4 regions of the Rhizobium sp. Leaf311 genome follow, and region 4 is predicted to be linked to each of the others. Evidence: predicted binding sites of a transcription regulator. Region 4 holds the regulator's gene; each other region holds the start of a gene.
What was found. Region 4 encodes LexA, which represses DNA repair genes until DNA is damaged. Its sites were predicted from a motif close to TGTTCNNNNTGTGTTCNG; they were not measured.
Positions count from the first base shown of each region.

Region 1 (3,211 bases), on a different contig from region 4:
GGCTGACCTCGATCAGATCGACGGTCCGGATCGGCTCGATCGGTTCGGGGGCCCGTCCGAACATTTGATCGAGACGGCGACCGATTTCCGGACCAAAGCGTAAGGTCAATGGCGCGCGCGCAGTGTTTGCCAACTCTCCAATGGACTGGAACCCAAGTGTGTGAAGGTCACTGACGATCTTCGGTGGTAAACGTAATAGCGTAATCGGCAGCTTTTCGACGGCCTTCACGGTCTGACCCATCGGCACGATAACGGTTTCCCGGCTGATGGCACGCGCGCAGGCGTGCGCCGCACCCCATGTATCGGCAACCGCCACGCGGGCTGTCAGCTTCTTTGCCATGAACTGGTTGGCGATCCTCGTCACCATCGGCAGTTCACCACCCTGCAGGTGATCGGCACCCTCGGTATCCATGACAATCCCATCTGCACCGTCGACCGAGACTATCGGGGAATAGAGTGTCAAAGCCCAAAGCGTGATCCGCTCCAGCGCCGCGGCGTCCTTACTCAGATCTGCATCGACCATCATCAGTCCGCGAAACAGCGCCTGCGCTTTTGCCGCCGGCATACCGACACGAACCCCAGCCTTTTTTGCAGCCGCATCGGCAGCCGACACCCATCGTTTCGATCCGCTTCTGGCGATTACGGCGATAGCCTGTTCAGGCGGAATGGACGGATCGTCGCGGCGAATGCGATCGGTCGGCAAATCGGGTAGATAGATCGAGACGACCCTTGTCATCACACGCCCTCACGAGAAACTCAGCACACTCACCCGCTTTCACGCGCATCAACTCCACAAACCAGCGCGGCCTTCCAACACCGGGAACCGGCAGCTCGTCCGACGGCATCACGCTCACCCTCCATCGGGTGGTCGAGGCCGTTGGTTGCCCGAAATCATTGGCTTCGGTCTGCCGCCTCCAACGGCGAACGGCCAGTGCCATCGTGCCCGTGCGCTCTGCCGCAAGCTGCAGCCGGCGCGAGCCGACCATCGGCAAGCGGACGAGCTCACCGACGACGGCGCCAAGACCTCCGAAGGACAGTCCCTCCTCCATATTGGCAAGCACGTCCTCCTCCCTGTCGGACTCGACAAAGATCACCCGATCGGCATGCAGGCCGACCTGCGCCAGAGCCGGGAAAAACAGATCCGGTCGCGTCAGACACCATACGATCGGACCCTTCGTGCGTGCTGCTATGCCAGCCACGAACAGGGCTGCGGCCGCACCATCGACAGTCCCCGATCCACCTCCGGCGAACTCATGAAGCGCACCGTAGGCGAGACCTCCGCCTGGCAGAGCGGCATCCATTTCAGGCACGCCAAACGCCAGACACCCGGCTTTTTTGACCGTCGTGGTTTCGAGCGAGGCGATACGCTCACGCAGATCAGCAATCACACCGTCGGACACCCTTGCGGCGCGGGCAGCAGTCATCGTTCACGGCTCCCTTCAAGGTCGTGTTGGCAGGCCGACGTCATGTCGTGCAAGTGTAGATGTTCTTTTTTTGTTCCTACGCAGACAAAGAGTCAAGCCAGCGAATTTGCTCGAAGACTGCTCCAAACATTAGAAATTAGAGAATCCTCATGGGAATCAGTTGCGTAGCGACAACAAAGAAATTTCGCCCTTATGCCGCCGCTCGGTGGATAGCGGGGACAATATCGGGATCGTCATAATGTCCTTAAGGTTTTTCTGTTGAACTGATGGCATGACGAAGACTCCGAGATCCAAACCGCTCCTTCGTGATACCGAAGCAAAGATCCGCTCGAAGCTGCGCCGGAAGCGCAACCCCGCTCAGCCACAGCTGCTGTTCGATCCCATGCCGGAGCGTGTTGAGCCGGCGCTTGCTCAGCTGAAGGCACATCCGCCTCAAGAGCCCGAGTGGCTCTGGGAGGTGAAATGGGATGGATACCGCCTTGCTGTCCATATCGAACCGCAGGGCGTCAGAATTCTGACCCGTGGTGGCCATGACTGGACACACCGGTTTCCTGCGATCGAACGGGCGGCACGTGCGCTGGGGCCAGCCACAATGATCATTGATGGTGAGGCAGTCGTCCTCGATGAAGAAGGGCGATCGGATTTCGGGTTGCTGCAGCAGTCTCTTGGCGCATCGGGGAAAAGACCCGGCACGCGCGCCTCCGATGCCATCCTCTATGCCTTTGACCTGGTTTATCTCGATGGCCATGATCTGCGCGGCGTCGAGTATCGCTCCCGGCGGCATCTGCTGGAGGACACGGTGAAGGGTCAGGATGGCGCCATCCGGGTATCGGAAACCCTCGACGCCGATCCCACTGTCCTACTCGAACATGCCTGCCGCCTTGGACTGGAAGGGATCGTCGGCAAGCACCGCGATGCGCCGTATCGTTCCGGGCGCACCGGCGACTGGGTGAAGGTCAAGTGCGTTGCGAGCGAGGCGTTTTTCATTATCGGCTTTGAGCCATCGAGCGCGTCGCCGACCGGCTTCGGTTCACTGCTGCTGGGCGCGTACCGCAATGCCACGATCGTCGATGTTGGCAGCGTCGGGACAGGGTTCAGCCACGCTGAGGCTATCAAGCTGCGCAAGATGCTGGACAAGCTGCGCTGGAAGCAGATGCAGCCGCCCGTTCCCTACTCTGGAGAGGCCGATATCGTCTGGGTGCATCCGACCCTCATTGCCGAGATCGAGTTTCGTGCTTGGACGAGCGATGGCAAGCTGCGCCATGCGGCCTACAAAGGTTTGCGGGAACGTCAGGACAATGCCGACGTTTACAAGCTTGACTAGCGGATTGCGCGCGACGCGCCAGGTTATCCGCCATCTGGTCTAAACAGTCGGGATAGCGTGATATGTGCAATCTTTATCGCATGGAAGACAGGGATTGGGTCTCAAAGTGGGCGCAGGACGCCGAGAGCCTGATCAACCTCATGCCCGCCTACCAGATGAACCCAGACCAGATGGGGCCGATCGTTCGCAACACCGCAGACGGGAAGAAACAACTGGTGCATGCGCGCTGGGGCCTGCCCTCACCTATCTTCGTCCAGAAGAAAGCGGCCGAGGCCCGCGCCGAAAAGCTGAAGGCTAAAGGGAAGCCCATCGACGTGGATGAGTTAATCCGGATGGAGCCGGATCGCGGTGTGACCAATGTCCGCAAGCTCACCCTGCCCCATTGGAAACGCTGGTTCGGTGTCGAACACCGATGCCTTGTGCCGGTCACCAGCTTTGCAGAGCCAGATCCCGTCAGCCAGCA
Region 1 is NZ_LMNZ01000002.1:91,097-94,307, forward strand. Features, by position in the region: gene ASF69_RS04575 (DNA polymerase Y family protein) at 1-736, opposite strand, end outside; gene ASF69_RS04580 (ImuA family protein) at 657-1,424, opposite strand; gene ligD (non-homologous end-joining DNA ligase) at 1,696-2,748, shown strand; gene ASF69_RS04590 (SOS response-associated peptidase) at 2,811-3,211, shown strand, end outside.
Region 1: the regulator LexA is predicted to act here: its motif matches at 1,485-1,502, upstream of ASF69_RS04580 (ImuA family protein).

Region 2 (3,211 bases), on a different contig from region 4:
ATCATGAACGTAGCACGCTCTTTCAACAATTGGCGCAAGTATCGTCAGACCGTAACCGAACTGGGCCGTATGAGCACACGCGAGTTGCAGGATCTCGGCATCAGCCGCGCAGACATTCACAGCGTTGCCCGGGCATCCGTTGGCCGCTAATTGCTGATTGTCTCTACAAATTGATTACCTGGGCGCCTGCGGCAACGCGGGCGCCTTTCTTTTTCTCAGCCTTATTTTAAGCCATGCGAAATTTGCATATCTGCGCTGCAATGAAATCTATTTATTAGGCGGTCAAAAACGATATGTTTATGTCATCGAAGCGATGCACCTCCTCCCGCAAAGCTTCGAATTCAGACGGTCCATCCTCCTCCCAGGGTCGTCTGTCGGAACAGCGACACTCCTCCTCCCAGTCGTTGTTCGGTTTTTTTCGGAAAGCCTGCCGCACCTCCTCCCGCGGCAGGCTTTTTCGTTTTGACGCTTTCGGTTCAAAGGCCGAGATCCAACTGATGCAGGGGGAATGCTTGTTCTGTACTGAGTGAGGACAGCGTGACCCCAAGCAGGCGTACGGGACGCTTGAAGGGATAGACGGAGGAAAGCAAGGCGTCGGCTATCTCGAGTACCAACTCGATGCTCGATAGTCCCTGGGGGACAGTCCTGCTGCGTGTGGCCTGTGTGAAGTCTGAATATTTGATCTTGACCGTGACCGTCTTGCCGGTGATGTCGTGTGCTTCGCAGTAACGCCAGATCTTTTCTGCAAGCGGGCGTAGTTCAGTTTGGGCGGCGTCCAGCGCATCAATATCCTGTGCGAACGTATCTTCCGCCCCTACCGATTTACGAACCCTGTCAGCCTTGACCTGTCTCTCATCGATGCCGCGCGCGATACCGTAAAAATAAGGTCCGGACTTCCCAAAATGCTGCTGCAGGAACTGAAGGCTTTTCGATTTAAGGTCGTGCCCGGTTTCTATTCCATGACGCTTCATCCGCTCCGCGGTAGCGGGTCCTACGCCGTGAAATTTCTTGACCGGCAGAGCCTCCACAAAAGCCGGGCCGTTCTTCGGTGTAATGACAGCCTGACCATTGGGTTTATTCAGATCGCTTGCCATCTTTGCCAGGAACTTATTGTAGGAAATCCCGGCCGAGGCATTGAGCCCTGTGACAGACTTGATCCTGGCGCGAATTTCCGTCGCGATCTCAGTGGCGATCTCCATTCCCTTGAGGTTTTCGGTCACGTCCAGATAGGCTTCATCCAGCGATAGTGGTTCTATGAGGGGCGTGTATTCCGCGAATATGGCCCGGATTTGCTGCGAAACCTGCCGGTAGACTTCAAAACGAGGGGGGACGAAAATGAGGTGCGGACACTTGCGCTTCGCTGTTACGGAGGGCATCGCGGAATGGACGCCGAAGGCTCTTGCCTCATAGCTCGCCGCTGCAACCACGCCTCTCGCCGCCGAGCCGCCAACTGCAACAGGCTGGCCACGCAGTTGCGGATTGTCACGCTGTTCAACGGAAGCGTAAAACGCATCCATGTCAACGTGAATGATCTTTCGACTGGAGTGGGTGACCATGTCGCTCATGGTTGGCAAACTGCGGTACCGGCTGGAAACAAAAGAAGAACATAGCAGCGTTCTGCAATATGTCCAACCAGCCTTCGGGTTAACAGCGCACTATTTTAAGGTTAGTCACGCTGTTGAAGGAGCGCGCAGCCCATCCATCACAAGGCGCACCAATCTGTCCGCGCGGTCACGCCAATCCGGACCTTCCGGAATGGAATATATTCCAAAAAGTGCATTCAGTACGTCATCCGCGATGATGTCGGATTTTATCAGGCCGGTCTCGACAGCTGCCGTTATCAGACGGTTGAAAGTCTGGTGCAACAGGGTCGAACCCTCGGTAAAGAGTGTCGAGTTGGATGTGAACAAAAGTTTGAGGCTGCTCGCCATGCCGCGTTTTGCAGCCATGTAGCTGACGAAACAATGCATCCACTCTTCCAGCGCCAGATCAGCCCGTTTTTCTGCCAGCAGCTCTGTTGCAGCCGTTGCGAGAATTTCCAGTTCGCGCCTGTAGACCATCTCGACAAGATGTTCGCGTGTGGGAAAATGTCTGTAGAGGGTGCCAATACCGACGCCTGCTCGGCGCGCTATGTCTTCAAGCGACGCGGTAGAGCCCTGTTCCGAAAATGCCAATGCCGCGATCTCGATCAACTTTTCCCGGTTTTTCCGGGCGTCGGCGCGTTTTGGCAATTCGGAAGGCGCTGAAAGGGATCGCTCCTTCGACACTTGAATATTACTCCATGCGAAAGGACTTGACGAATGAACGCAAGTCGCTAAGTTAAACGGAGGCGCCTCCGTTTATTCGGGCGCCAACCAATTCATAGTTCAGTTCTGGGGTTGTTGTCATGCACAAAGCACAAGTTCATCCCGGGAATGCCGGAAGACGTGGAACTAACCGAAGGTCCAACGGATTGGGCGTTTATCTGGCGTCGCAACGCAGGAGCTAAACATGATACGACCCATCACCACTATCCTGCATAACGACGTGGACGAGAACGAGTTCCCTTCGCGCCCAAGCGCAAATCAGAGCTCTCCCGAGGCCGTCGTCCCGAAGAAGGCTTTCTCGACAGACGATGCGCTCACTATTTTGGGCTTTGCATCGCAGATAAGGAACGAGGGTGGGCAGGTGGCTTTGTGCACACTTGTCGAAATCCGAGGTGGATCGTCACGTCCGCTTGGAGCCCACATGGCCGTTGCCGCCAATGGCCTCTACTGCGGCTATGTCTCTGGCGGTTGCACCGAAGCGGCTGTTGCTGCCGAGGCGCTGGAGGCAATCAACAGCGGTCATGACCGGTTCATGATGCTCGGTGAAGGATCGCCTTTCTTCGATATCGTCCTTCCTTGCGGTGGTGGCATCACGGTCGCCATCCACGTTCTCAAAGATGCGGCTCCGCTGCGAACAGTCCTCGAAATGGTCAGGGGTCGCAAGGCTGCCCGCCTTAGCTATAACCCTAGCGGGCAACGTCTGTCGGTTGGAGAAACCCACCAGAAGGCGGGCTGGGGCGACGACGCCTTCGTCACCTGTTACCGCCCTGCCGTTCGCGTCGTTCTGTCCGGTCGCTCCCTCGAAGTCGAGATGGCGGCCAGTGTCGCGAGAGCTGCAGGGTACGAAGTTTTTCTACAGGATCAGGCTGGGCCCGACGGGTTCGACATCTCCCTGATCGATGACG
Region 2 is NZ_LMNZ01000009.1:81,964-85,174, forward strand. Features, by position in the region: gene ASF69_RS22770 (DUF1127 domain-containing protein) at 4-150, shown strand; gene dinB (DNA polymerase IV) at 477-1,556, opposite strand; gene ASF69_RS14250 (TetR/AcrR family transcriptional regulator) at 1,671-2,267, opposite strand; gene ASF69_RS14255 (XdhC family protein) at 2,491-3,211, shown strand, end outside.
Region 2: the regulator LexA is predicted to act here: its motif matches at 1,590-1,607, upstream of dinB (DNA polymerase IV).

Region 3 (3,211 bases), on a different contig from region 4:
AGCACTCTGCCGCTAACAAACTTCAGCAACTTGAGCTTGAAATATTCATAGCTCAATGACGCCTCTGGACGGGATGATATCGACCGAAGCACGACGCGTCCTGCTGGACCACTCGCTTCTATCTCAAACAAGAAATCAAGCTCGCCGTTGCTCGCTGCATGGCTCGCACGACATCTCACATTCGCTGCCGTCACGGTCACGCAACGTTATTTATGCGGCCCGCCTTCAGGCAGGCGACCGCGCATTCGGTTCCTCACGGAAGCCGCCCGGTCACTATGCCTTCGTCGGGTCTAGTAGCCACCTCTATGTAGCTCTCGACGTAAGCGAAGACTGCTCTAATCATCCTCAGCTTGCCTGAACCGGCTGCCCGACCCCGCAATGCGTGAGACAAGATCCGGCAGGCTTTCGATTTCAGTCCAGCGTCCCTTGCTGCCCTTTGGCAATTCAGCCGACGCGGACGGCAGGAATGCGCTGGAAAAGCCGAGCTTTTCAGCCTCCTTCAACCGTTGCCCCGTTTGCGAAACGGGGCGCACTGCGCCAGACAGGCTGACCTCACCGAAATAGACGCAATCGGCGGGCAGGGCGAGGCCGGCCAGCGAGGAAACCAGTGCAGAAGCGATCGCCATATCCGCTGCAGGCTCAGAGATGCGGTAGCCGCCGGCGATGTTGAGGTAGACGTCGTGGCTGCCAAGCTTCACCCCGCAATGGGCTTCCAGGACCGCGAGGATCATGGCAAGGCGTGACGAATCCCATCCGACGACAGCGCGGCGCGGGGTGCCGAGCGATGTCGGCGCGACGAGCGCCTGAACTTCCACCAGCACCGGGCGGGTACCCTCCATACCCGCAAACACCGCCGCCCCCGGCGATTTTTCGTTACGCTCGCCCAGAAAGAGTTCGGAGGGGTTGGAAACCTCCCGCAGGCCCTTGTCGGACATTTCGAACACGCCGATTTCATCGGTCGGACCGAAACGGTTCTTCACCGTGCGCAGGATCCGGTAATGATGACCACGGTCGCCTTCGAAATACAGGACCGCATCGACCATGTGCTCGACGACGCGCGGCCCGGCGATCTGCCCATCCTTGGTGACGTGACCGACCAGCACCATGGTCGCGCCGGTCTGCTTGGCAAAGCGGATCATGGCCTGCACACCGGTTCGCACCTGTGTGACCGTGCCCGGCGCGGAATCGGCCGTGTCGCTCCACAAGGTCTGGATGGAGTCGATGATGATGAGGTCCGGGCGCTTGCCTTCCGAAATCGTGGCAAGAATATCCTCGACATTGGTTTCAGCCGCCAGGAGCACATCGGTATCGGCGGCACCCAGACGCTGCGCGCGAAGGCGCACCTGTGCGACCGCTTCTTCACCCGAGACATAGACGATGCGGTGGCCGCGACGGGATAGTGCCGCTGCCGCCTGCATCAACAATGTGGACTTGCCGATACCCGGATCGCCACCGATCAGGACCGCCGACCCGCGCACGAATCCGCCGCCCGTGGCGCGGTCAAGCTCGCCCATGCCGGTTGGAATTCGCGGGGCTTCTTCGATTTCGCCCGAAAGCGACGTCAATGTAACCGGGCGTCCCTTTTTGGGCGTCTTGCCCGGGCCGGACCCGATGCCACCCATCGGATCTTCTTCAACGATGGTATTCCACTCGCCACAGCCCTCGCACTTGCCTGCCCAACGAGTATGGACCGTGCCGCAGTTCTGGCAGATAAATTGTGTTCTGGCTTTGGCCATGAATTCCGGTGCTTCTCTTGCAAATGGATGGCGGCCGTCTGCTCATGATCTCTCAACGGTAGAGAGCGAACAGATCAGCGACGACCCGCATGAATCAATTTGATCACTTTTTGTTCTCTCCTAGCACAGGTCTGTCGCTCTTTCCAAGGGCCGAAACGGCCAGAGACTTCGAGCCTCAGTCCTCGTCTACCAGATACTGGCGCTCGTATCGCAATCCAAGACGGGTCAGCACTTCATAACCGATCGTTCCGGCTGCGCGTGCCACATCGTCCACGGGCATATTGGGGCCGAAGAGTTCGATGTAGTCGCCAGCACGGATCGCGTTTGCGGGGAGGTCGGTGACATCGAAAATCGTCAGATCCATTGTTACCCGACCCGCAATCGGCACCTTGTGACCATTCACGAAGCCATGAGCGCCGCTATTGCCCATTTCTCGGAGAGGAATGCCGGAGCCGGAGAGGGAGCGGTGGTAGCCATCCGCATAGCCAACGGAGGCAATCGCCAGTCGGCTGTCTCGTGTGAGGCGCAGCGTGCCGCCATAGCTGACGGTTTGGCCCTGCTTTGCTTCACGGATCTGAAGGACCCGTGCTTCGGCTTTCGCCACTGCCCGCATCGGATTTGCTAGGCCGTTGACCGCCTCACCACCGTAAAGCGCTATGCCGGGGCGGGTAAGGTCAAAGTGGTAATCCGGTCCGAGGAAAATTCCGGCAGAAGCGGAGAGGCTTGATTCGACGCCTTCGAAAGCCGCGACAACCTGTTGGAATGATTCAAGCTGCATCCTGTTCATGGGTGAGGATGGCGTGTCTGCGCAGGCGAGATGGGAGAGCACGAGGACAGGGTCGAAGCTCGCCGGTCGTGTCACGTCGTCGGCCAGAAACAATGCATCATCCAGCGACAGCCCCAGACGATTGAAGCCGGTATCCACATGCAGCGCGAAGGGGTGATCGCCACGCTCGGCCATCAAACCCATCCAGAATGAGAGCTGTTCTTCCGATGCAACGACCGGCACAAGATCGTTTGCGAAAACCAGACGTTCCTGCCCGGGCCATATGCCGGACAGGACAAAAATCCGGGCTTCCGGTGCGTGGGGGCGAAGCGTTGCGCCCTCTGCCACGGTTGCAACGAAAAAGTCCCGTGCACCGGCGTGATAGAGCGTTGCGCCGCAGTCTTCGATACCCATGCCATAGGCATCGGCTTTTACCACCGCGCTGGCGCGGGCCTTGCCGGAGCGACTGGCCATGTCGCGCCAGTTGTCGGCAAGTGCGCCAAGGTCGACGGTCAGGCGCAGCGGCGCGGCATCGAAGGCATCGGTTTCAATCTCGGAAAAGCTGTCGTCAAAATCGTCTGTCATGGTCCTGTACCGCTGGCTCTGATGGCGCTGGTCTATCACCTTTGTAGCAGCGGGTCATGACGCGAGAGACAAAACTTTGTCACGGCAGCGTTGTCCCCTGGGGAGGTGAACTCAGGGGACGGAG
Region 3 is NZ_LMNZ01000004.1:710,028-713,238, forward strand. Features, by position in the region: gene radA (DNA repair protein RadA) at 336-1,736, opposite strand; gene alr (alanine racemase) at 1,912-3,087, opposite strand.
Region 3: the regulator LexA is predicted to act here: its motif matches at 1,837-1,854, upstream of radA (DNA repair protein RadA).

Region 4 (3,211 bases):
TGACCGCGCCCGGCGTAAGAAAGCTGAGGTTTCCCGTTGAGTCGGCTGCTGCCGACACACCAAATGCTGCTTCCACCAATGGCGCAAAGGCGTCCGGTCGGTCTGAGCGCAGGGTTATTTCGCGCAGGCCAGTCGCTCCATTTTTGTGAGCTGTGAGGTCGGACCGTTTTGCGGAAAAAGCGTTGACGCGCTCACAGGTGAAGAAGAACAGATTTCCGTCATCCTTTTCTGCCGCAAAAGCCAGGCGAAAGCTCGCTTCAGATCGGCTTCCGTCCGGCAATGTTACCGGTCGACTGAACGAAAATGCGTCGCCGCCGGAAAGTCCAGCCTCAACGAAGCTATGATGATCAGCATCTGCGTCGTGCGTTTTTCCGGCGACTGCGGAAAACCCCTGCTGCCCGTATCGCTTTCGAAAGACTTCATCGCGTCGAACAAAGGCGTTGCCTTCTGCGCAAGCCCTGGAATATTGCGCGGCGTCTCCGATTGCCAGGGGTTCGAGATACTGCCCGTCTTCGAGAAAGACGCAGGCATTCTCGGTGCCGAAGGGGTGCCTTGCATCTGCAGCAACCGTAAAGCCCAGCGCCGAGAGACGCGCCCGTGCTTGTCCGAGGTCTGCAACGGGCATTACGATATGATCGATTTCACGCGCCATGAGGGGTCCTTCCGCTTCGTCGGCATGGGCATTCCACTGTTGCAAGCCGAACGTTTTATGGCCGGGCGAGATAATGGATGTAAATTGTCACAAGCACACTGATTTTTAAGGGATTGCAGAACACATATGGAACATATAGTGTTCGTTCTGTATTTGTTTCGCGAATCTTCGCCTCGAATCTCTAAGGGTGTTACTCCATGCTCACGCGCAAACAGCAGGAATTGCTACTGTTCATTCATGAGAGAATGAAAGAGTCTGGCGTGCCGCCTTCCTTCGATGAGATGAAGGACGCACTTGATCTGGCATCGAAATCAGGAATCCACCGCCTGATCACAGCGCTCGAAGAGCGCGGCTTTATTCGTCGGCTACCGAATCGGGCGCGTGCGCTTGAAGTCATCAAGCTGCCTGAGTCCTATACGCCTGCTAGCAAGCCTCAACGTGGCTTCTCGCCGAGCGTCATCGAAGGTAGCCTCGGCAAAACCAAACCGGCTGAACCAGCAGCCCTGCCCGTCGCGTCGAATGATTCGAACTCGGTCAGCGTCCCTGTCATGGGCCGTATCGCCGCGGGTGTTCCCATTTCGGCCATTCAGAACAACACACATGACGTTGTTGTGCCAATCGACATGATTGGTGCGGGCGAACATTACGCGCTTGAAGTCAAAGGCGATTCGATGATCGAAGCCGGCATTTTCGATGGCGACACGGTCATTATCCGCGATGTCAGCACGGCAAATCCGGGAGATATCATCGTTGCATTGGTGGATGACGAAGAAGCGACATTGAAGCGCTTTCGTCGCAAGGGCGCGTCAATTGCGCTTGAGGCAGCGAACCCTGCCTATGAGACCCGGATTTTTGGACCGGACCGCGTCAAAATTCAGGGCAAGCTCGTCGGCCTTATTCGCCGCTATCACTGACCGGTGACTTTTCCTATGTCTAGAGGTGGCGGTCGCCCTCGGCCGCTGCCCTTTGCAATGCCTGTCTAGAGAAAACATTTGCGGACATTGAACTCCTGTCCGATATCAACAGGTCTTGGACACCAGAAGCGCCGCTTTTTGCGCCTCTATATGTAGCTGGCTCACTAGTTTTAGTTTGCGTGTGGACGTTCGTCACGTCGCGAGCCTGAAGCTGGGCATTGCTCTTACCGGTTTAGCCATTCTCGCAGTCGACTGGCTGGCAATCGTGCTGTCCAGCGTCGCGCACCCTCCTGCATGACACATCAAATAATTTGAAGAGGCCTATCTTCAAAACGGTCTGTATCAAAAGGCTCGTCTCAGCTAGCACGGGAGTTCGTAACGGAGGGCAGCCATATGTACGATCTTTATATAGCCAACAAGAATTACTCCTCTTGGTCGTTGCGTCCATGGGTGTTGATGCGGACGCTGGACATCGGTTTCAAAGAAAGCCTTTTTCCTTTCGGCAATTCAGCGAAGGACTTCTCAACCTTTTCGCCCACTGCCAAAGTTCCCTGCCTTGTTGATGGTGATTTCACCGTATGGGATTCGCTCGCCATTGCGGAATATCTGGCTGAAAGAAATAGCGGTGTTTGGGCAGACAATGCTGCCGCTCGCGCGTGGTCTCGATCAGCAGCTGCGGAAATGCACTCGGGTTTCCAGGCGCTGCGCAACGAGCATCCCATGAGTGTCGGCCTTCGCATTCGCCCAGCTTCCATCAGCGGATCGCTGCAACAGGACATCGCGCGTATCGACGCTCTCTGGTAGCAGGGTCTGAAGTCCTTTGGTGGCCCATTCCTGGCGGGTAGCACGTTCACGGCCGTGGATGCATTCTTCTGCCCGGTCGCTTTCCGCTTTCAGACATACGGAACAGTGCTTTCTGCGGAGTCCACGGAGTACAGGGACCGTCTTCTCTCACTGCCTGCAATGCAGGAGTGGCAAGAGGCGGCGCTTCTGGAGACATGGCGCGACGGCGATCATGAGGAAGAGGCGAAGGCAGTCGGAGAGATATTGGCGGATCTTCGTATGTCAGGGAATTCGTAAGCGGCGGGTGTCGTTCACAGGTTTCATCGCTCGGCGGAAAGCAATGCAGCGATATGCTCTGGCAAGGTGGCGTCATAGGTCTTGCTGCGCCACTGGTAGCTGCGGTGAGCGGTCCACGGTCGCTCGATGCCGTCCAATGCCGCTTTGGCGCTGTAGCGGGGGGATCCCTCCCCGCCAAACCAGATTTCCATCGAGCCGGTGCGCCGCAACGTATCGCCTGTAATAAGCAGCGCACCTGATCGGCAGGCTGGAAACGGCACTCCCCGGCTTGTCACCACTATGTCAGCGAGATCACAGGCGGCTCCCGTCAATAATGAGTTGGATAGGACCGCAATGCTAACGCCTTTTTGGGATTTCAACGCGCACCACAGATCCTTGCGGCATGTAAAGCGTTGCGTGCCTGCAAGCGCCGTCTTCATTTCAGCCAGCGCCTGGGTTTTGTCCACCTCGCTTAGCCGGGAGCGGGAAGCCGGCTGGCTTTCAAGCTCCTGGGTGTCTCCATCCGCCTGCCTCGCCGTGTCCAGCAGATGCGGAGCAACATGCTCCATCGTCAGTGGGACCGCCC
Region 4 is NZ_LMNZ01000020.1:358,007-361,217, forward strand. Features, by position in the region: gene ASF69_RS18540 (VOC family protein) at 1-652, opposite strand, end outside; gene lexA (transcriptional repressor LexA) at 850-1,566, shown strand; partial or broken gene ASF69_RS18550 (glutathione S-transferase family protein) at 1,960-2,646, shown strand; gene ASF69_RS18555 (ComEC/Rec2 family competence protein) at 2,670-3,211, opposite strand, start outside.